DNA from 3 places in the Aureimonas mangrovi genome. Region 1 is predicted to be linked to each of the others. Evidence: predicted binding sites of a transcription regulator. Region 1 holds the regulator's gene; each other region holds the start of a gene.
What was found. Region 1 encodes LexA, which represses DNA repair genes until DNA is damaged. Its sites were predicted from a motif close to TGTTCNNNNTGTGTTCNG; they were not measured.

Region 1 (7,721 bases):
CTTCATGTCGCGGGGCAGCACCTATGCGGCGCCCGAGTACCGCTCGTTCTCCTATGTCGATCTGACGCCGCAGAGCGCGGCGGACACCTCGGCGATCACGGACGAGGAGATCGCTGCGGACTACGAGGCGAGCCAGCAGCGCTTCACCACCCCCGAGCGCCGCCGTATCCAGCAGATCGTCTTCCCCGATCAGGCAGCGGCGGAAGCGGCGTCCTCCGAGCTTCAAGGCGGCGCCGATTTCGACGCCGTGGCGCAGTCGACCGGCCGCAGCGTCGTCGATCTCGGTCTCCAGGCGCGCGACGAGATCGCTGATGGAGCGATAGCGGACGCGGCCTTCGCGCTCGATCAGGGTGCAGTGAGCGCCCCCGTCGCCGGCGTCTTCGGCCCGGCCATCCTGCGTGTCACGGAGATCGTCCCGCAATCGGTCCAGCCGCTCGATGAAGTGCGGGATCAACTGCGCGAGGAACTGGCGCTCGATGCCGCCGACGAGCGCGTGAGCGACGCCTACAATGCCTTCGAGGATGCGCGCGCATCGGGGGCGACGCTCGATGAAGCCGCGGCGCAGGCCGGCCTGACAAGCGTGACGGTGGACAACGTCGCAGCCGACGGCTCCGTCGCCGAAGGCGAGGCGCCCGTCCTGCCGGCTGCCGCGCAGCTTCTGGCCGGCGTCTTCGATACGGAGCCCGGTTTCGACAATCCGCCGATCAACTACGGCTCCAACAGCTTCCTCTTCTACGACGTGAACGAGATCGTGCCGGCACGTGACCGGCCGCTCGACGAGGTGCGTGACGAGGTCGTCGCCGACTGGAAGGAAGACGAGGCGCAGCGCCTTCTCGAGGAGCGCGCCAACGCTCTGCGCGAGCGTGTCGAGGGAGGCGAGGCCCTGGAAGCGGTCGCAGAAGCGGAAGGTCTCGAAGTGCAGCTCGCCGCCGCGATCACACGGTCCACGGGCATGGGCCCGCTCGGCGAGGCTGCGCTCCGCACGGCCTTCTCGGGCCCGTCCGGTCTCATCGCGGTCGCACCGTCGGCCGCCCCCGGCGGTTGGACGCTCCTGCGCGTCGACGAGGTGGCGCCGCCCGCCGACCCGATGTCGAGCGTGCCGCAGGGTCAGGACACGCAGCTCATCGGCGCCCTGCGCAACGACATTCTTCAGTCTTATGTCGAGCTCCTGCAGCAGGAGATCCCCGTGAGCTACAATGCGGCTGCCGTGCAGGCCGCGCAGGGCCAACTCCCGTGACGCAGGATATGAAGCCCTTCCTGGCACGCGTCGCGGCGGGCGAGGCGCTGTCGCGCGCCGATTCGGCCGCCGCCTTCGCGGTGATGATGTCGGGCGAGGCGACGCCGTCGCAGATCGGCGGCTTCCTCATGGCGCTGCGCGTGCGCGGCGAGACGGTCGACGAGATCGCCGGCGCCGTCGACGTGATGCGTGCCAACATGGCGCGGGTCGAAGCCCCCGAAGGCGCCGTCGACATCGTCGGCACGGGCGGCGACCATGCGGGCACGCTGAACATCTCCACCTGCGCGGCGCTCGTCGTAGCCGGCTGCGGCGTCGTCGTCGCCAAGCACGGCAACCGTGCCCTTTCCTCGAAATCGGGCGCGGCAGACGTGCTGGCCGCGCTCGGCGTCGATGTCGACCTCAAGCCGCAGGCGATCTCGCGCGTCGTCGCCAAGGCGGGCCTCGCCTTCATGTTCGCGCCCACACACCATTCGGCCATGCGCTTCGTCGGTCCGAGCCGCGTCGAGCTCGGCACGCGCACGGTGTTCAACATCCTCGGCCCGCTCGCCAACCCCGCCAGCGTCGATCGTCTGCTCGTCGGTGTGTTCTCGTCCGAATGGGTCGTCCCGATCGCCGAGACGCTTCGCGCGCTCGGCGCGCGCCATGCTTGGGTGGTCCACGGCGACGGCCTCGACGAGATGACCGTCTGCGGGACGACCGAGGTCGCCGAGTTGAAGGACGGGCGCACCAAGACCTTCTCGATCGACGCTGCGGATTTCGGCCTTCCCCGTCGCGATATCGCCGAGATCAAAGGCGGCGATGCGGCCGCCAATGCGCAGGCCCTGCGGGACGTCCTCGCCGGTGCGGAAAGCGGCTATCGCGACATCGTGCTTCTGAACGCAGGCGGCGCCCTCGTCGTCGCCGGCGAAGCGGCCGACCTTGCCGAAGGCATCGCGATGGCGTCAAAGTCGATCGACAGCGGCGCAGCGCGCGCCGCGCTCGACCGCCTCGTTGCCGCAACGAAGGAAGAGGCAGGAACGGCCCGATGAGCGACATTCTCTCCCGGATCGAGGCCTACAAGCGCGAGGAGATCGCCGCAGCCAAGGCGATCCGCAGCCTCGCCGACCTCGAGCGCGCCGTCGTCACGCGTGACGCGCCGCGCGGCTTTCATGCCGCGCTCCGAAGGCGCGTGGCGAAGGGCGATTTCGCGCTGATCGCGGAAGTGAAGAAGGCGAGCCCCTCCAAGGGCCTGATCCGCGAGGATTTCGATCCGCCGGCGCTCGCCCGTGCCTACGAAACGGGCGGAGCGGCCTGCCTCAGCGTCCTGACCGACGCGCCGTCCTTTCAGGGCGAACCATCCTTCCTCACCGCCGCGCGCGACGCGACCGCCCTGCCCGCGCTGCGCAAGGATTTCATGTTCGACACCTATCAGGTCGCGGAAGCGCGCGCCTGGGGCGCGGACGCGATCCTCGTTATCATGGCGGCGGTTGACGACGCGCTGGCAGCTGACCTCGAGGCCAGCGCAAGCCATTACGGCCTCGATGTTCTGATCGAGGTTCACGACGAAGCCGAGATGGAGCGCGCCCTGCGCCTTGCTTCGCCGCTGATCGGCATCAACAACCGTGACCTGCGCAGCTTTAAGACAGATCTGGCCGTCAGCGAACGCCTCGTTCGCCTCGTTCCCGAAGGGCGGCTCGTCGTCGGCGAAAGCGGCATCAACACGGCTGCCGATTGCGCCCGCCTCTCACGTGCCGGTATCGACACGTTCCTCGTCGGGGAAAGCCTCATGCGCCAGAGCGACGTGACCGCCGCGACGCAGGCCCTTCTTCGCCGCGAGGCCGCATGAACGAGACGCGCCTCACCCATCTCGACGCCACCGGCGCCGCTTCGATGGTCGATGTCGGTGAGAAGGCGGAGACGGCGCGCGCGGCGACCGCCGAAGGCCTCGTTCTGATGCGGCCCGAGACGCTGGAGCTCATCCGCACGGGCCAGGCCGCAAAGGGTGATGTCGTCGCGATCGCCCGCATCGCCGGCATCATGGGTGCCAAGAAGACGTCTGAACTGATTCCTCTCTGCCATCCTCTGATGCTAGAGAAGGTCGGCGTCGAAATATCGATCGAACCGGCGCTTCCGGGCCTGCGCGTGAGCGCGACGGCCAAGGTCGGCGGCAAGACGGGGGTTGAGATGGAGGCCCTGACCGCCGTCTCAGTCGCGTGCCTCACCATCTACGACATGGCGAAAGCGGTGGACCGATCGATGGAAATCTCCGGCATCCGCCTCCTCCACAAAGCCGGCGGGCGCTCAGGAGAGTGGCGATACGGCGAGGGCTCGGTCTCGTGAGCCTTCTGCCGGTCGAGGACGCGCTCGAGCGGCTGCTTCGCGACGCGATTGCCATCGGCGGCACAGAAGAGCTGCCGCTTCGCGCGGCGGCGGGCCGCATCCTCGCTGAGACCGTCGTCGCGCACCGCACCCAGCCCGATTTCGACGCGTCGGCGATGGACGGATATGCCGTGCGCGCCGAGGACGTCCGCGTCGGCACGCCGCTTCGGCTGATTGGCGCTTCCGCTGCGGGCAACGCGTTCGAGAGACAGTTGGGCCCCGGCGAAGCCGTTCGCATTTTCACCGGCGCGCCGGTTCCCCCCGGCGCGAATGCAGTGCTCATTCAGGAAAACACCGCCCGGCCGGACGAGGCTTCGGTTATCCCGACGCAGCCGATCACGCAAGGAAGTCACATCCGCCCGGCCGGCAACGACTTCCGCGAAGGCGGAACGCTGGTCGAGGCCGGAACGCGGCTCGGTGCCGGCACCCTCGCGCTCGCAGCCAGCGGCGGGCATCCGAGCCTGACGGTCCTTCGCAGACCGCGCGTGGCGGTTCTGGCGACGGGCGACGAACTCGTCCCGCCCGGTGAGCCTGTCGGCCCCGCGCAGATCGTCGCCTCCAACACCTACGGCATCATGGCGCTCGCGGAGGCGAACGGCGCCGAGGTGATCGATCTCGGCATCGCGCCGGATAGGATGGACGCTTTGACGGCGCGCATCGACGAGGCCGTCCGGCAAGACGCAGACATCCTCGTGACGATCGGCGGGGCCTCGGTCGGGGACCACGATCTCGTCGCGCGCGCGCTGGAAGCATCCGGCGTTTCCCTCGACTTCTGGAAGGTCGCGATGCGGCCCGGAAAGCCATTGATGGCCGGGCGCCGCGGGCCGATGTGGGTCCTCGGGCTGCCGGGCAACCCGGCATCGAGCATGGTGACGGCGACGCTGTTCCTGCGCCCGCTCCTGCGCCGCCTCGCCGGCCTGGACGACGCTCCAGGCTTTCGCAAAGGCATCCTCGCCACCGACCTGCCGGCCAACGACCATCGCGCCGAGTTCATGCGTGCGAGGATCGAAAGCGGCGACGGCGAGAGGCCGACGATCCGTCCGCTCCCCCGGCAGGACTCCTCGCTCCTCTCCGTCTACGCCGGCGCCACGGCGCTCCTGCTGCGCCCAGCGAACGCGCAGGCAGCGCGCGCGGGAGACGAATGCAGCTATCTTCCACTCGACTGACGCTTGCGGAACACAAACAGAACAGATAGCTTTGTTCAGGTTTTGTTTTTGATTCGTCCGGGGCGCACGTATGCTGACGCGCAAGCAGCACGATCTCTTGATCTTCATCAACGATCGGCTGCAGGCGGCCGGCGTTCCGCCGTCCTTCGACGAAATGAAGGACGCTCTCGAATTGAAGTCGAAGAGCGGCATTCACCGGCTTATCACGGCTCTGGAGGAACGAGGCTTCATTCGCCGTCTTCCGAACCGGGCCCGCGCATTGGAAATTCTACGGTTGCCGGAGGGCGCGGCAGCCAAGGCTCCACCACGTCCGCAGGCTGGCTTCCGACCCAGCATCGTCGGTGGCTCTCGGGCTCCGGCCGTCGAGGAGGCCCGACCGACCCGGATCGCGGAGGCCGCGAACGACATCGTCAGTATCCCGGTGATGGGGCGCATCGCTGCCGGCGTTCCGATCTCGGCGATCCAGCACAACACACGCAGCGTTGCGCTGCCGCCCGACATGATCGGCCAGGGCGAACATTACGCACTCGACGTCGCGGGCGATTCGATGATCGAGGCCGGCATTCTGGACGGAGATACGGTGGTCATCCGCCGCGCGGATACAGCAAGCCCCGGTGACATCGTCGTCGCCCTCGTGGACGACGAAGAGGCGACGCTCAAGCGCTTCCGTCGCAAAGGCGATCGCATCGCGCTGGAGGCCGCGAACCCGGCCTATGAAACGCGTATCTTCGGCGCCGATCAGGTGAAGGTGCAGGGCCGCCTCGTCGGATTGATCCGCCGTTACTGAGCCGGGGCGCTGCCTGGCAGTTCTCGCCTGCCAAGCTATTCGGCCACGGCTGGCGTGGTCGCGTTGGCGACATCGCCCCTATCACCAGCATCGACATCGCTGGCGTCGACATTGCCGGCATTCGGGTTGCGCCAGTATTCCGGCCATGATGCAAGACGGTGGAGGTTCCACTCGTGCGGCTCGTCCGGAACCGCGCGACGAATCCGAAGTGCGCCATCGCTCGGCAGGCGGCCATCGAAGGCAAGCGAGCCGCTGGCGCGCAGAGTCCGCAGCGTCACCAGATGCGCGCCGGATCGGCATTGTGAGAGCCTGATCGCGCGCGCGACGATGGCGATGTCTGTCGTGTCACAGAGAAGCCCGGTCTTCTCGTAGTCTTCCGTCCAGCCGATCGAGAGGCCTGAGTGTGTGACGGCCCGGCACACGCCGTCCTCTCCACATGCGAAGGGCTGGAAGAGAGGATCGGGTCGGGCGCTCGGCGCAGCGGTGTCGCCCGACAATACCGCGAACCGCTCTTGCGGGAACGCCCTTTCCCACTGGTCGGCAACGAAGCGGTTCGGGCGCTCGCGCAAATGGTGCAACCGCCCTTCCGAATCGATCAGAGCGACCTGCTTTCCATCCTCGAAGACAAGGAGTTCCGGCGGCGGCGCTTTGCTGCTCGCCAGCCAGAGTCCAGCAACCGCGAGCGGCACGCAGACCCATCTCAGACGGCTCGCGAGAAAGCAGGCTGCCAGCAGCGCAGCTGTAAGGATGACCAGCGCGAGCGGCGAGATGATCCCGGTTGCATGGTCCGGAAAGCGTTCGGCCAGCCACCGCGCCATCTCGAACACGGCCGTCAGGCCGTATCCCATGAGCCTGAGTAGCGGTCCGTCAAGCCCGAAGGGCATGACCAACACCGAAACGAGCGCAAGCGGCATGATCCAGAACGAGAAGAGCGGCATCACAGCCACGTTGGCGATCAGGCTGCCGAGGGTTGCCGCCCGCTGAAAGTGGTAGGCGCCGTAAATGGCCGTCGCCGCGCCAGCGATGATGGCCGTCAGGGCCAACCCGCCGATGGCGAGGAGGATGCCGGCAAGAAGCCCGCGATCGCGGCGCGGGCGTTTGTCACCAGCCCGGCGCGCGCTCCACCAGCGTGTGATGGCGCCATACGCGCCGACGAGCGCGGCCGTCGCCGCGAAGGACATCTGGAAGCTCGCCGTGACCACCTGGTGCGGGTTGAGCGCCATGACGATGATGCCGGCGATGGCGACGTTTCGGAGCGTCAGCGCCGGCCTGTCGAGCATCACGGCGCCCAGCATGATGGCGAGCATGATGTAGGAGCGCAGCGTCGCGACGTTCTCGCCCGCGATCATGAGATACCCCGTCGCGACGAGGAAGGCGGCGGCCGCTGCGATTTTCTTGCCGGGCACGCGAAGCGCCATAGCCGGCCAGGCTGCGATAACCGCCCTGATGGACAGCATCGCGAAACCCGCCACCAGCGCCATGTGGAAGCCGGAGATAGACAGGACATGCGCAAGCCCCGTGATGCGGAGCCATTCGTTGATTTCGTCCGGGATCGCGGTGCGCGCCCCCGTAACCAGTGCTGCCGCGACCGCCCCTTCCGGCCCGCCGATCGCCGTGCGGATGCGCTCGGTCACCTCGACGCGCAGCGCTGCGATCCGCTGTGCGAGGTCGAGCGAGGCGGGCCGGGCCGCAGCCTCCGGCGCGCCGAGCGAGAAACCGTAGGCGCCGAGCCCTGAGAAAAAGGGCGTGAAGACGAAGTCGTGCGCACCGGGTATCGCCGGCCCCGGCGGCGGGCGCAGGCGCACGAGCCCCTCATAGATGCCGCCCACCGGTATCGGCTCATGTCGGCTGGAGACCACGATGCGCACACGCTCGGGCGGGCGCGACAGGACCGGGCGCTCGGTGGAAAGGACGTCGAGGACGTAGCGGTAGCGACCTCGTTCGTCCGCCTCACGCCAGACGACACGCCCTTCCAGGCGCACCGTCGCCTCGCCCGAAAAGATCGTGGTCTGCGCGCGCCCGACCTCCCATTCAGCAAGGCCGGCGCCTCCGAGGCCGCAAGCGAGAAGCAGGGCCAGGGCGCGAAGGCCGGATGGCATGCGCGGTGTCAGCACCACGGCGAGCGCGAGCGGAATGCCAACCAGTACGACGGCCCAACCCGGTCGCATATCGG
Region 2 (7,721 bases), 1.4 Mb from region 1:
CGGTCTCGTCTTCGACGGTGATGAAGATGATGCCCTTGGCCGAGCCCGGCCTTTGCCGGATTAGGACAAGACCGCTGACCGAGACGCGCCGCCCGGACGGGGTTTCGGCGGATGCGGCGCAGGTCAGGATGGAGCGCCGACGCAGTTCCGCGCGCAGGAATGAGAGGGGATGGGCGCGCAGCGTGAGCGACAGGAAGCGGTAGTCGTTCACGACCTCCTCGCCCAACGGCATCGGCGGCAGCACCGCCTCGGTCTCCGATTGCAGATCCTTGCGGTCAGCCGTATCGAAGAGCGGCAGGCGCTCGGCCGCCCCTGCCTCGTCGAGCGCACGCGCCGCCCACAGGGCCTCGCGCCGCGTCAGGCCGAGGCAGGCGAAGGCGTCCGCGTCGGCCAGCCGCTCGACGGTGCGCCGCGAGGCGCCGGTGCGCAGCCACAGGTCGCGCACCGAATCGAAGGGCGTGCCCGTCTCGCGGATCCAGGCGATACGCCGCATTTCGGCCTCGGGCAGTCCCTTCACCTGCCGAAACCCGAGACGCACGGCATGGCGCGTCTTGATCGCGCCGGCCATTTCGCGATGGCGCGCGACGATGCGCGAAGGCTGGAAATCGGCCGGCTCTAGCGTCTGGTCCCAATGGGAATCGTTGACCGAGACCGGTCGCATCTCGACACCGTGCTCGCGCGCGTCCCGCACGAGCTGGGCCGGCGCGTAGAAGCCCATCGGCTGGGCGTTCAGGATCGCGGCCGCGAAGACGTCCGGATAATGGCATTTCAGCCAGCACGAGGCATAGACGAGGAGCGCGAAGGAGGCCGCATGGCTTTCCGGAAAGCCATACTCGCCGAACCCCTCGATCTGGCTGAAGCAGCGTTCGGCGAAATCGCGTTCATAGCCGTTGGCGACCATGCCTTCGATCATCTTGGTCTTGAAACTGCCCACCTCGCCCGAGCGTTTGAAGGTCGCCATGGCGCGGCGCAATCTGTCGGCTTCTGCCGGCTCGAAGCCCGCCGCCACAATGGCGATCTGCATTGCCTGTTCCTGGAACAGCGGCACCCCTTGCGTGCGCTCCAGAACCCTTCTGAGCTTCTCGCTGGGATAGGTAACAGGCTCCAGCTTCATGCGCCGCTTCAAATAAGGATGCACCATGTTGCCCTGGATCGGGCCAGGCCGCACGATCGCGACCTGGATGACGAGGTCGTAGAAGACCTTCGGCCGCATCTTGGGCAGCATCGACATCTGCGCCCGGCTCTCGATCTGGAAGACACCGAGCGTGTCGGCCCGATGGGTCATCTTCCATGTTGGCCCGTCCTCGTCGCGTTCGTGCCGCTTCTCCTCCAGCGGGACGCTCGCGAGCGACAGTCGCCGTCCATAATGCTTCTCGAGCATCTCGAAGCCGCGCTTCAGGCAGGACAGCATGCCGAGCGCGAGTATGTCGATCTTGAGGATTTCCAGCTCTTCGAGATCGTCCTTGTCCCATTCGACGATGGTGCGGCCCTCCATCGCCGAGTTCAGGATCGGCACCGTCTCGTCCACGCGTCCGCGCGTCAGCACGAAGCCGCCGACATGCTGCGACAGATGGCGCGGAAAACCCGAGATCTCGGCGCAGAAATCGAGGACGTTGCGTGTCGTCATGTCGGCCTCGGCGAGTCCCGCCGCACGGGCCTCGCGCTCCCCGAGGTCCGAGGAGGAATAGCCCCAGACCGAGCCGGACAGGGCGGCGACCGCATCCTCCGACAGACCGAAGGCCTTGCCGACCTCTCGCGCGGCCGAGCGGGCGCGATAGGAGATGACGGTCGCCGCCAGAGCCGCCGAGTCGCGCCCGTATTCCTCGAAGATCCATTCGATGATCTCCGCCCGGCGCTCGTGCTCGAAATCGATGTCGATGTCGGGAGGCTCGGCGCGGTCCTCCGAGATGAAGCGCTCGAAGAGAAGGTCGGCCAGCGCCGGATTAACCTCGGTCACGCCGATGCAGTAGCAGACGGTGGAATTGGCCGCAGATCCCCGGCCCTGGCACAGGATGCCCATGCGCCGGGCTGCCTCCACGATGCGCTGGACCGTGATGAAATAGGGCTCGTATTCCAGTTTCCCGATGAGCTTCAGCTCGTATTCGATCTGCCCGAGCACCTTGTTCGGAACGCCCTCCGGATAGCGCGCCTTCGCACCCTGATAGGCAAGGTGCCGCAACTCCTCTGCCGGCGTGCGGCCGAGCCTGAGCTTTTCCTCCGGGTAGACGTATTTCAGGCTCTTCAGGTCGAAGGAAAGCTCCAAGAAGAAGCGGCTGCTTTCGTCCAACGCATCAGGGTGATCGCGGAACAGGAAAGCCATCTCGTCCAGCGGCTTCAGATGGCGTTCGGCGTTCCTGGACAGAAGGAAGCCCGCTTCGTCGAGCGGCACATGCTCGCGGATGGCGGTGAGGACGTCCTGCATCGGGCGGCGGCCCTCGACATGGCAGAACACATCGTTCGTGGCCATCAGGGGCGCACCTTCCTCCCCGGCGATCCGCGCCGCGAGCGACAAGCGACGCGCGTCGAGCCCGTCGTGCCGCGCGGCGGCCGCAAGGCGCACGCGCATCTCGAACCGCTCGGCAAGAGGAGCGAGCGAGCGCCGGCAAAGATCCTGCGCGGTTTCGAAGGCCGGCCCGACCGCCCCCAGCGCATCGGGGGCGATCAGCGCGAGATTGAGCCCATCGCCCCATTCCAGGAGATCGCGGAGATAAAGAAGGCAGCTTCCCTTTTGCGCGCGAAGATTGCCGAGCGTCAGGAGCCGGCAGAGCCGGCCCCAGCCCTCGCGGTCGCGCGGATAGGCGAGAATGTCGGGGGTGCCGTCGCAGAAGACGAGCCGGGCGCCGGGCCGAAAGGCATAGGCCTCCTCGCGCGCCTGCTGGTAGGCGCGCACGACGCCGGCCACCGTGTTTCGATCGGCAAGGCCGATGCCGCCAAGGCCCAGAAGCTTGGCGGCGACGACGAGCTCCTTCGGGTGCGAGGCGCCGCGCAGGAACGAGAAATTCGAGGCGACGCCGAGTTCGCAAAACCCATCCCGAGCCGGGAAGAACCCCTGTTTCCGGGCCCTGGCCATCAGGCGAACAGCCCATGCAGATACCAGGCAGGCCGGCGCGCCTCGCCGTAGCGACCCTCGCGATAGAGCCAGAAGCGCCGCCCGGCCTCGTCTTCCACGCGCCAGTAGTCGCGCGTCTCACCGGCATCAGTGCGCCACCATTCGGGCGCGATGCGCTCCGGGCCCTCGACGCGGCACACCCTGTGCAGCGCACGGCGCCAGCGAAAGAGCGCCGGCGCGCCCTCGGGCACCTCGGCCGTCGTCTCCACCGGCTCGGGCGGGGCGAGAAGCCGCAGGGGCCGCGGGGCGATCTGCGCCTCGGGCAGGAGCGCCCGCGCAGCGCACTCTCCGCCCATTCCCGGACGACGGATCTGCGCGCGTTCGGGCCGGTGGCTTTCCACTGCGTCGAGGCCGTGGACGGCAACCTCCCCGAGGCGCGCGCTCAGCCGGTCGATCAGCGCCTCAACCGGCTCGCGGCGCTCGCCCGACGCCTCGGCGAACGTTGCCTGCGTCTCGTCCAGCGGATCGGCGACGAGGACGCAGAGCCGCACGAGATCGTAGCCGAAGCCTGCGTCGCGCTCCTCGCCGCCCGCCGTCAGGCGTTCCTTGAAAAGGCGCGACAGGCGGGCCGGGTTTCGCGCCGGGCGCGACAAGGCGACGTCGATGCGTTCGACCGCCCCGTCGACACGGAACAAAGCGAGTTCCAGGCGCCGGGCGCCTTCGCCGCGCCGCTCGAGGTCGCCTGCGACGCGGGCGGCCAGCACTTCGGCGATCCGCAGGATGTCCTCCTGGCGCGAGACAGGCTCGAACAGGCGCTGCTCGTGAAGGATGAGCGGCACCGGCCGCCGCGGGCCGATCGGGCTTCTCGCGCGCCCGGTCGCCTCGTCCAGCCGCCGCATGAAATCCGGCCCGAAGCGACGCGCGGCACCGGCGCGCGGCAGCGCGAGGACGTCGCCGACGCGCTTCAGGCCGAGTCGAGACAGGAGGGCGGCGGTGCGCGGCTCGGGCCCGAGCGCCGCAGCCGGCAGAGGCGAAAGCGCGTCCACCGCAGCGCCGGCGGCCAGCACCGTGCCGGGCGCATGGCGCGCGAGGGCGCGGGCCGTGGCCGCATGGGCGGCGACCGCGGCCTGCCCGGCGATCCCCTGCGCGCGAAGGCGCCGCACGATGTCGGTCAGCATGGCCGCTTCGCCACCGAACAGATGCGCACAGCCGGAAATGTCGAGGATCAGCCCGTCGGGCCCGTCGAACGCCACCAGCGGCGTCCAGCGCTCGCACCAGCAGGCGAGATCGTCCAGAAGCCGCGCCAGCGCGCCCTCGTCGGCAGGACGCGCGTCAAGACCTGGAAACCGGGCGCGTGCCTCCGCGAGCCCAAGGCCGGGAGACAGGCCGAGCGCCTGCGCGCTTTCGCAGAGCGCGCAGAGGCGAAGCGCGCCCTCCACCTTCTCGAAGAGCACGAGCGGTGCGGGGCCGTTGCCGCCGGCCGCGACCGGCGACGATGTCACCGCCCCGCGCGCGCGATGGGCGCTGCCGGGTACCTCGGCGAAGGAGAAGGCAGGTTGCGCGAGAACGTGTCGCGCCCGCCCCTCAGGCGCGTCCGATCGCCAGGCCGGGCCGAGTTCGGCCCGCCGCAACCGGTCGGTCGAAAGGAAGGGCAGCCACAGGGCGAGGAAGCGCTGCGGCACGGGACGCGGCGAAGATGTCGAATCGCTTGTCATGGACGTTCCACTCCAGAAGGAATTCACCGCTGCGCCCGCCCGGCGCCTTCTCCACGCGCAGGCGAAAGACCGGCGCGCCGATCAGCCTGTTCTGGCCGGCTATCGCGCGCACGGGCGCAGCCGGATGGGGCAGGACGCAGATGCGCACGGGGGCGGTCGTCGTCTCGGCCGACGCGCTCTGGCGCAGGAGGATGAAGGGCCGTCCGCTTTCGCGCGCCCGCAGATGCAGGCGCCGCGTGCCCTCCAGCGACAGGAGCTTCGGATTGCCGCGAATCTCCAGGACCGTGAGCGAGGGGGCACCCGAACGCGCGGCTTCCTCGCCGGCCCATACGGCATCCTGCGTCCGGCGCGCGCAGACCGTCACCAGCGCGCGGGGGTCGAGGCCGAACCCGGCGACACCCGCGCGGCAGGCGCTTCCCGCCTCGGCAAAGCCGTTGCCCTGGCCGATCCACAGGAGCGGATGGCGGCGTTCGGCGCCCAGAAGCACGGCGAGCGCCAGGCAAAGTCCCGTCGCGGCTCCGCTTTCGCGCGTCTCGCGCACCCGGATCTCGGTCAACCCCGCCCGCGAGAGCCCGCCCGACAGACAGGCGTCGAGACGCGCATGACCAAGGGAGAGGAGATCGGGCACTTTGCGGGCGGATTGCGCCCCGGCCCGGTTCACTCCACGACCCCGCCCCGATGGATCGCCGCGATCCTCGATCCGGGCGATCGCGAGGCGCAGCCGCTCCAGTCTGGCGGCGACAACGGAAGGCCGGGCGTCGTTGCCAGGCCCTTCTTCCGAAATCTCATGCTCCTGCCGAGCATCGAAAAAAGCCATAAGACACCCATCGGCCGAAGCGCATGGCGCCCGGCCGTCCAATCCGTCTCACGGGACGAATGTTCCTGATATGTTCTTATGGATTCCAGAGCGGCGGGCTAGAGTCAAGCAGAGGAAAGCCAGCGCCGAGTGGATGGCCTGCGATGTGATCGCCGCGCCTCTGTCGCGCGCTGCGATCCGGCCGCTTAGCGGCCGTCCGAACTCCCTGCTTCTCGCCTCAGCTCGAAGACCCGTCACGCTGGGTCGCGGCCTTCGAGGGGTGCGCCGAGGCTTCTGCCTTGGCAAGGCCCCTACGGCATCAGGAGGCGAGCGCATCCTTCCCATTCGGCTTCCTGCGAAGGGCCTTCACCCGCTTGTTCTCGTCCGCCATCGCGCCCGTCTCCCGTCGCCGCGGAAGATAGGAATCATTCTAAACCATTGATGTTCCAGAAGCTCGGAACGGTTTTTCCTCGACGCCGCCCGGTCGGGGCGCTAAGCCACGCTCGTTTTCGCGCCGCCTTTCCGGCGGCCGGCAGACCGGAAGGCCGCGTCCCGATGCTGAAGGCCCGTTGCGAGGTGCCCCTCGACCAGCCGCTCGCCATTCTCGGCGAGCTCTGCGAGCATTATCTCGAACATGGTTCGGCGAGCCATGAGGGCCCGCTCGGCACAATCTCGATCGTCTACGGCAACGCGCGGCTCGAGGCGCGCGAGGCGACCATCTTCGCCGAGGTCGAGGCGACGAGCGAGACGTATCTCGCCTACATGCAGATGGGCATCGTCCATCACCTGCGCGAGTTCGTAGGCGACGCGATGCCGAAGGTGGCGTGGGAAGGCGACGGACGGCTCGGCGTTCTGCCCCCCTTCTTCCGGCAGATGCGGGTGGTGAAGGCCTACGACGTAACGCCGATGATGCGCCGTGTGGTGCTCTCGGGGGAAGACCTCGAAAGCTTCTCGCGTGGCATCCACGTGCGCCTGGTCTTCCCGCCGAAGGGGCGCGCTCCGGTCTGGCCGATCCTCGGCGAGGATGGCTGCCTCGTCTGGCCGCAGGGCGAGGACGCGCCGGTCGCGCGGATCTACACGATCCGGCGCATCGATGTTTCGACCGGCGAGGTCTGGATCGACATCCTGCGCCACGACGGCGACACGACGCCCGGCTCGCGCTTCGCGGTCGAGGCGGCGCCGGGCGACATCGTCGGCATGATGGGCCCCTCCGGCGGGGAACAGGCGCCGGGTCGTTCGCTGGTGCTGATCGGCGACGAGACGGCGATCCCGGCGATCGCCCGGATCATCGAGCGGCTGCCCAAGGACGCGACGGCGCGTGCCATCGTCGAGGTGGCTGGGCCGGAGGAGGAGCAGCCGCTCGGGCGCCATGCGGGCCTCAGCGTCGAGTGGGTGCATCGCGATGCTGGGCCGGGCCGGCTCGCCGAGCGCTTCGAGGCGCTCGACTGGAGCGCGCTGCCGGCTGACAGCTTCGTGTGGGCAGGCTGCGAGTTCGACGACTTCAAGGCGATCCGCCGCCGCTGCCGCTCGGTCCTGAAGCTGCCGAAGGAGCAGCACATGGTCACCGCCTACTGGCGGCGCGGGGTCGCCGAAGAGCACTGAGCGACCCGGTCCCGCAAGAGCGAAGCCGGGCCGGCATCCAGGCAAGGCGGCGGGGCGCGAACGCGCGCGCCGCGTGCCCCTCAGCTCACCATTTGTAGGTCAGCGTCAGGTTCACCTCTCGCGCCTCGCCGTAGAAGCAGGCGATGGTACTGGAGCACGAAACCGTCTCCTCGTCGAAGAGGTTGGAAGCGTTGAGCGCCGCGGCGAAATTGTCCTTCTCGTAGCGGATGGCCGCATCGAACAGAACGTAGTCGTCCACCTTAAACTCGTTGGCCGTGTCGGCATAGGACGAGCCGGTGTAGCGCACGCCAGCCCCGAGGCTGAGGCCTTCCAGGCGCTCGGACGGCACGGTGTAGTCGAGCCAGAGCGAGGCGAAGCTCTCCGGCGTCGCCGGCGTCACGTTGCCGATCTCCAGCGGATTGCCCTCTTCGACCTCGAGATCATACCAGGTGTAGGAGGCGATCGCCTTCAGGTCGTCGGTGATCTGCCCGCTGGCTTCGAGTTCGACGCCTTGCGAGGACACCTTGCCGATCTGGCGGTTGAAGAAGAGGCCGTCGCT
Region 3 (7,721 bases), 620 kb from region 1:
CATAGACGGAGTCGGGCCCGAGAACGCCTGGCCTGCGGAAGGTCGCCCCGCCGCGGAAGTCGACGCCGTCGATCTCGCGGCCATTGTCGGAAATCTCGTTGGCGCCGATGCGGCTGACCGAGCCTTCGAGGCGGATGCTCTCGGCGCGGCCGAACAGATTGCGGCGCTCATAATAGGCATTCACGCCCGCGCCGTCCGTGTTGGAGAAGGTGGCGCCGGCGCCCAGCGTGTTGAACGGACGCTCGGAAACCTCGACCAGAACCGGCACCGTGCCGTCGGAGGCCTGCGCGTCCGCGATGCGCACGTTCACTGACGAGAAGACGCCGAGGGAGACGAGGCGCTCGCGGGCGAGCTCGAGATCCTCCGGCGAGTAGATCGTGCCGGGCTCGATCCCGGCCATGTAGGCCACAAAGCCCGGGATGACCTCTTGCGTGCCGGTGACGCTGGTCTGGCCGAAGGGCACGGGCTCGCCTGGCGAAAGCTCCAGCGCATAGTCCAGCGTGTCGGTCGCGTGGTCGGCGACGACGTCGCGCCCCGTGACGGCGACGAAGGGGCGGCCCTCGTTGCGCAGATCGCGGAAGACCTGGTTCTCGGCGGCGAGGATCCGGGTGGAATCGGCCGATGATCCGGGAGTCAGTTCATAGGTCTCGGGATCGAGGACACGGCCGTTGTCGGTGGAAAGCGCCACGCGCCCGACCGTGAAAAGATCGCCCGGCTGAACGAAGATCTCGACGGGCACCGGGCCGGACGTGTCGAAGGTCGCGTCCGGCTGCAGTTCGGCGATGTCCTGCCCCTGGATGCGGATCGTGACGATACCGCCGTAGCGGGAATTCTCGAACAGCGCCGCAACAAGGCGCCGGCGGTCGTTCCGGGCTTTCGACAGAAGACCGAGCGAGCCGGACACCGCCTCGTCCTCATCGGCAACGAGGGTGGAAGCCGAGCGCAGTGTGCTTTCGAGATCCTCGATCTCGGGCGAGACCGTCAGGGTGACAGTGTACTCGACCGGATCGACGATATCGTCGCCTTCCTCGTCCTCGTCCTCGTCGCTGGTAAAAAGACCGAACGGGTCGAGAAGGCTGCGCGCGTCGGCACTCGTCGGCGCCAAGGCAAGAAGGCTCGTCGACGCCACGGCGAATGCGGCGATACCGCCAAGAAGGCCCTTGAATTCGATACGCAAATGAACGTCTTCTCTTCGCAAGGACCCGGTCTGCTCCGGGAGCGAACGAGAAGGCGGCGAACCGGCCTTTTCATGCGAGCGGCCAGACGGCCGGCACTTCCCCCGAAGCGTGCTTCGGAAAGATGCCTGCAAGCCGACGTTGCGACAACCGTCGAATCGACCGATGGCGCCATTTGGTCGCGGGGCAGGCTATTCCATGAAGGTTTTGTGGGACTTGCGCCACAGGTTTGCGGCTCTGCGCGAGGCTGCACGTAAATCCCCGCCCGCTGAAGCAGGCGAGGGGGGCGATCCGTCCGGCGTTCGGCCGGCGGCGGGTCGGAGGGCGTGTGGTGCGTCCTCAGAGGCGGCAGACGCGTCGGTCACCGCGGCTGTTCACCACATAAGTGTGGGTGCGCGGGTCGTAGGACCGGTAACGCTGGGCGCAGCGTGCGACCGAGGCGCGGCTCGGACGCGGACCATGATAGCGATCGCGCCCACGGTCGCCACGGTCCCAATGCCGGTCGCGGCGGTCATGGCCGCGGCACTCGCGAGCCCGCGGGTTGCGATCGCAAAAGCTGCGCCCGCGATCGCGATCGCGAACCCGGTCGACCTCGACGCCCCGCGGGCCGACCTCGATCCGCACGCCCTGCGCGGACGCCTGCGGAGTGGCGAAAGACAGAGAGCCCGTCGCCAGAACCGCGACTGCCAGCATGCTCTGGAAAATCTTGCGCATCATCGTTTCCTCGTTTGTGCCTTGGCCGCTTCGCGCTCGCCAGCTTGATGGCGCCAACATGCTCGCGTCCGCCTGAACGTCCGCTGAACCGAGCGTTCAAAGTGCGGCCAAGGGTCACGCCGTCAAGCCGCTTGGTCGAACGAAATGAGAACGCTATATCGGGCGAATGGCTCAGACGACGCTCATCGACAAGCTCGCGATCCTATCGGACGCCGCGAAATACGATGCATCCTGTGCGTCCAGCGGCTCGACGAAACGCGACTCGTCGAAGACGAAGGGTATAGGATCGACGGAAGGCTCCGGCATCTGCCACGCCTATGCGCCGGACGGGCGATGCATCTCGCTCCTCAAGATCCTTCTGACCAATTTCTGCATCTATGACTGCGTCTATTGCATCAATCGCTCCTCATCGAACGTGGCGCGGGCGCGCTTCTCGGTGGACGAAGTCGTCGAGCTGACGCTCAACTTCTACAAGCGCAACTACATTGAGGGCCTGTTCCTCTCCTCCGGCATCATCCGCAACTCGGATTACACGATGGAGGAGATGGTGCGCGTAGCACGAAAGCTGCGCCTCGAGCATGGCTTTGCCGGATACATCCACCTGAAGACCATCCCGGATGCCTCGCCCGCGCTGATCGAGGAGGCGGGGCTTTTCGCCGACCGACTGTCGATCAACATCGAACTGCCGACGGATCTCTCTCTCGGCGCGCTCGCGCCGGAAAAGGCACCGCGCGACATCAAGCGCTCGATGGGGCACCTGCGGCTCAAGATCGAGGAGCACAAGGGTGAGAAGAAGGACCGGGCGCGGCCGAAGAAGTTCGCTCCGGGCGGTCAGTCGACGCAGATGATCATCGGCGCGGACGGCTCGGACGACGACGCGGTCCTGTCGCGTTCCGAGAACCTCTACGGCAATTACCGTTTGCGCCGCGTCTACTATTCGGCCTTCTCGCCGATCCCCGATGCGTCCTCGCGCCTGCCGCTCGCCAAGCCGCCCTTGATGCGCGAGCATCGGCTGTACCAGGCGGATTGGCTGATGCGCTTTTACGGTTTCGAACGCGGCGAGATCGTCTCGGGCGGCATCGGCGGGATGCTCGATCTCTCGATCGATCCCAAGCTGGCCTGGGCTTTGAAGAACCGCGGCCGATTTCCGGTCGACGTCAACCGCGCCGATCGCGAGACGCTGCTGCGCGTTCCGGGCTTCGGGACGAAGGCTGTCGACCGCATTCTGTCGACGCGCCGCCATCGCACGCTTCGGCTCGACGATGTGGCGAAGCTCTGCCATTCGGTCGAGAGGGTCCGCCCTTTCGTATCGGCGCTCGACTGGTCGCCCGGCGGCTTGACCGATCGTGAGCATTTGCGCCCACTGGTCGCGCCGAAGGCCGAGCAGCTGAGCCTGTTCTGATGTTCGTCGCCAGCCTCGTCGCCCCGGCTGATTTCGAGGGTTGGCGGTCGGCCGCGCGCACGGCGTTGGCGCTCGGCATCGAGCCTGAGCATATGAGCTTTTCGGTCGAGGGCGAGGCGGGCGAGCTCTTCGCCGAGCCGCTGCCGCCGATGCCCAAGGGCACGGCGCCCGCTTTCGTGCCGCGCGCCTTCCCGGACCTTGCCGGCCTTCTCGTCTGCAACAGCGACCCGGAGCGCTTCCGCCTCGCCTACCGGCTTCTCTGGCGCCTGCAGAATGAAAAGGCGCTTCTGGAGATCGTCTCGGACCCGGACGTTTCACGTGCGCAGGAGATGGCGAAGGCCGTGCGCCGTGACAGCCACAAGATGAAGGCCTTCGTGCGCTTTCGGGAGATCGAGACACCGGAGGGGCGACACTACATCGCCTGGTTCGAGCCCTTCCACCACGTCGTCGAGCTGACGGCGCCCTTCTTCATGCGGCGTTTCACCGGCATGGTATGGTCGATCCTGACGCCGAAGCGCTCCGTCCACTGGGATGGGGTGGAACTGGACTTTGGCCCGGGTGCGTCCGCCGATCAGAAGCCGGCGGACGACGACATGGAAGCGCTCTGGCTCACCTACTATGCCTCGATCTTCAACCCGGCCCGGCTGAAGGTGAAGGCGATGCAGGCGGAGATGCCGAAGAAATACTGGCACAACCTGCCTGAAGCCGCGCTGATCGATCCGCTCATCAAGGGCGCCGAGGCGGCCGCTCGCCGCATGATCGAGAACGCGCCGACGCTGCCGAGCCTGCGCCATGAGAAGAACGCGGAGCGAATGATGGCACAGCGCGGCCTGGATGAGGTCTTCGCCGGCTTCAACAAGCGGCCGGACGATCTGCAGGAAGCGCGCGAGCAGGCGAAGAACTGCAGGGCGTGCCCGCTCTGGGAGCCGGCGACGCAGACGGTCTTCGGCGAGGGGCCGGCAGATGCGCCGGTGATCTTCGTCGGTGAGCAGCCGGGCGATCAGGAGGATCTGGCCGGCCACCCCTTCGTGGGGCCGGCCGGCAAGGTGTTCGACGCAGCGCTCGCGGCGGCCGGCGTCGATCGGCGGCAGGCCTATGTCACGAACGCCGTGAAGCACTTCAAGTTCGAGCCGCGCGGCAAGCGGCGCATCCACGCCAAGCCGAACATGGGCGAGGTGAAGGTCTGCCGCTGGTGGCTCCAGATCGAGCGCGAGATGATCCGCCCCAAGCTGATCGTGGCGCTCGGCGCGACAGCCGCGGCCTCCGTCCTCGGCAAGACGGTCACGATCCGGGACACGCGCTCGCGGCTGATCGATCTCGACGAGGGCACCAAGCTCCTCGTGACCGTCCACCCGTCCTACATCCTGCGCCTGCCGGATGCGGCGGCCAAGGCCCGCGAGCAGGCCGCCTTCGAAGAGGACATGGCGCTGGCGAAGGATTTCGTGCCGGAGATCGCGCTCGGATAGGCGGCCTCAAGGCGCTGGCTTGACCCATTGCGCGTCGATGAAGCGCAGGACGTCGACGATGGAGACGGACCACAGCGACCACACGTGGTCGCCATCGGTGATGCGCAGTTCCGAGGTGCGGCCATCCGCGATCAGCGTCTCGTGCAGCGAGATCGCGCCTCGCCACAGGTTGAAGCCGTCGTCGTCGCCTGCCGTGAGATAGGTCTTGGGCAGCGGCACGTCGCTGTCCACGGCCTGCTGCAGCAGGGTGAAGACGTTGTGCGCGTTGAAGCGCGCTGCCTCGAAGGGCTCGCCGAAGGCGCCGGCGAAGTGGTCGCCCGTGGACGGCAGAATGCGACCGGTGCCGATCGTATCAGCGTCGATACGGTGGAAGAAGACGCTGTCGGCGATGAGGCGCAGATCGTCCGGATCGTCGCTGATATCCTCAGAGGGCACGTTGTTCCACAGCGCGCCCGAAAGGCTGGCGGTCGCGGTGTAGAGCTGTGGATGAGCGTAGGCGAGGCGGATCGCCCCGAAGCCGCCCATCGACAGGCCTGCGATGGCGCGGCCGGCGGCGCTCTTCTGCGCCGGATAGTTCGCCTCGACATGGGCGACAAGATCGACCGTGATCGCGGTTTCGTAGTCGCCCGGCCCGTCCACATCGGCCGAGTCCACGTACCAGCTGTTCCCGGCATCGGGCATGACGACGAGGAGCGGCGCGATCGTCCCGTCGGCGATGAGCCGGTCGAGCCTTGCCTGGATGCCGCCGAGATCGGCCCAGCTCCGCTCGTTTCCGTCATGGCCGTGGAGGAGATAAAGCACCGGCCAGCCCTCTGCCGGTACCGGACCGTCCGGCACATAGACCTCGACGGCCATATCGCGGCCGAGCGCCGTGCTGGCGACCGAGACGGGCTGCAACTCGGAAGCCGAGGTCACCGTCGACGAGACGAGGCAGGCGAGGGCTGCCGCAAAGGGGGCCGCCGTTCTCACAGGATCGCCGACCGGATCGCGTAGGCGACGATGCTGATCGCCAGGAGGCTCGCGCACCACAGGAGCGCGAACCAGGCGAGGCGTTTCCAGAGCGGACCGCTCGCCGTGCGGCGACGATCAGTGGCCATGCTGGTGATACCCCTCGCCCTCGCGCACCTTGCCCCTGAAGATCCAGTAGGAATAGCCCGTATAGGCGAGGATCATCGGCACCAGCAGGACGGCGCCGACGAGCATGAAGGCGAGCGAGGAGTCGGGCGCCGCCGCGTCCCAGATCGTCAGTTCCGGCGGCAGGATGTTCGGATAGAACGAGATGCCGATGCCGATGAAGGACAGGACGAAAAGCGCCAGCGAGGCGAGGAACGGCCGCCGCTCCGATTCGTGGTTGGCGAGGGAGCGGAAGAGGACGAGAGCTGCGAGGGCGACGAGGATCGGAACGGGCGCGACGAGGACGATCTGCGGAAAGGCGAACCAGCGCGCGAAGAACTCGTCCTGCAGGAACGGCATCCACGCCGAGACGACGCCGATGAGCACGAGCGTGCCGAACCCCGCGACCTTCGCGAAGCCCGCGGCCTCGCGGTTCAAGGGACCTTCCGTCTTCATGATCAGCCACGTCGCGCCGAGAAGCGCGTAGCCGACGACCACCGCCGCGCCGGTCAGCAGGGAGAAGGGCGTCAGCCAGTCATACCAGCCGCCGGCATAGGCGCGGTTCTCGATCTCGATGCCCTGTACGATGGTGCCGAGCGCGATGCCTTGCGCGAAGGCCGCCGTCAGGGAGCCGAGGAAGAAGCCGCGATCCCAGGTCTTGCGCCAGCGCACCGTGCGGAAGCGGAACTCGAAGGCGACGCCGCGGAAGACGAGCGCCAAGAGCATCGCGATGATCGGCGCGTAGAGCGCAGGCATCACGACGGCATAGGCCAGCGGGAAGACGGCGAACAACCCGCCGCCGCCCAGCACCAGCCATGTCTCGTTGCCGTCCCAGAACGGTGCGACGGTGTTGATCGCGGTGTCGTGGTCCTCTGCGCGCTTCATCAGCGGGAAGAGGATGCCGATGCCGAGGTCGAACCCGTCGAGCACCACATAGGCAAGGACGGCGAAGGCCAGGATGAAGGCCCAGATCAGCGGAAGGTCCATCGTTTCGCCCTCCTATTCGGCCGGCTGCGGACGCGGAGCGGAGGGGTTGTCGCCCTCGTCCATGTGCGGGCCGGGTGTGACGCCGGCGGTGCGGATCGGCTCGTCCGGGCGCGGGCCCTGTTCGTCGATCTCCGGCGGCCGCGCCATATTGCGCAGGATGTAGAAGGTGCCGGCGCCGAACACGAAGAAGTAGACGACGATGAAGGCGATGAGCGAGGCGCCGACCGCCGAAGCCGCGATGGGCGAATGGCTCTCGGCGGTTCGAAGCAGGCCGTAGACCGTGTAGGGCTGGCGGCCGACCTCCGTGGTGATCCAGCCGGCGAGGACGGCGACGAAGCCCATCGGCCCCATCGCGACCGAGGCCCGTTGCAGCCAACTCGCCTCCACCAGCGTTCCCTTCCACCGGTGCCACAGCGACCACACGCCGATGCCCAGCATCGCAAAGCCGATCGCCACCATCACGCGGAAGGAGAAGAAGACGATCCACACGTTCGGCCAGTCCTCGCGCGGGAAGGCGTCGAGCCCGGCGACCTCGCCGTTCATCGAGTGGGTGAGGATCAGGGAGCCGGCGTTCGGGATCTCGATCGCCGCGCGCATCTCACCTGCCTCCATGTCGGGCAGGCCGAAAAGCGTCAGCGGCATGCCGCCGTCGCGGTTGGTCTCGAAATGCCCCTCCATCGCGGCGATCTTCATCGGCTGGTGTTCCAGCGTGTTCAGCCCGTGCTGGTCGCCGGCGAAGATCTGGATCGGCGCGACGATGGCGGCCATCCAGAGCGCCATCGAGAACATCACCTTCGCGCCCTCGTTGGAGCGGTCCTTCAGAAGATGCCACGCACCGACGGCGCCCACCACGAAGGCAGTCGT

Region 2: a site for LexA is predicted at 5,642-5,659, ahead of H1343_RS01785 (ImuA family protein). Genes of this name have one in related genera too.
Region 3: a site for LexA is predicted at 2,025-2,042, ahead of H1343_RS05495 (putative DNA modification/repair radical SAM protein). Genes of this name have one in related genera too.

The regions. Positions count from the first base shown of each region.
Region 1 is NZ_CP059692.1:1,801,245-1,808,965, reverse strand. Features, by position in the region: gene H1343_RS08535 (peptidyl-prolyl cis-trans isomerase) at 1-1,237, shown strand, start outside; gene trpD (anthranilate phosphoribosyltransferase) at 1,246-2,265, shown strand; gene trpC (indole-3-glycerol phosphate synthase TrpC) at 2,262-3,062, shown strand; gene moaC (cyclic pyranopterin monophosphate synthase MoaC) at 3,059-3,556, shown strand; gene H1343_RS08515 (molybdopterin molybdotransferase MoeA) at 3,553-4,761, shown strand; gene lexA (transcriptional repressor LexA) at 4,832-5,548, shown strand; gene H1343_RS08505 (ComEC/Rec2 family competence protein) at 5,584-7,721, opposite strand, start outside.
Region 2 is NZ_CP059692.1:385,253-392,973, reverse strand. Features, by position in the region: gene H1343_RS01795 (error-prone DNA polymerase) at 1-3,070, opposite strand, end outside; gene H1343_RS01790 (Y-family DNA polymerase) at 3,070-4,488, opposite strand; gene H1343_RS01785 (ImuA family protein) at 4,634-5,581, opposite strand; gene H1343_RS01780 (siderophore-interacting protein) at 6,116-7,162, shown strand; gene H1343_RS01775 (TonB-dependent siderophore receptor) at 7,248-7,721, opposite strand, start outside.
Region 3 is NZ_CP059692.1:1,181,004-1,188,724, forward strand. Features, by position in the region: gene H1343_RS05485 (autotransporter assembly complex protein TamA) at 1-1,177, opposite strand, end outside; gene H1343_RS05490 (BA14K family protein) at 1,515-1,892, opposite strand; gene H1343_RS05495 (putative DNA modification/repair radical SAM protein) at 2,056-3,291, shown strand; gene H1343_RS05500 (UdgX family uracil-DNA binding protein) at 3,291-4,757, shown strand; gene H1343_RS05505 (alpha/beta hydrolase) at 4,764-5,726, opposite strand; gene H1343_RS05510 (DUF2474 family protein) at 5,723-5,854, opposite strand; gene cydB (cytochrome d ubiquinol oxidase subunit II) at 5,844-6,857, opposite strand; gene H1343_RS05520 (cytochrome ubiquinol oxidase subunit I) at 6,870-7,721, opposite strand, start outside.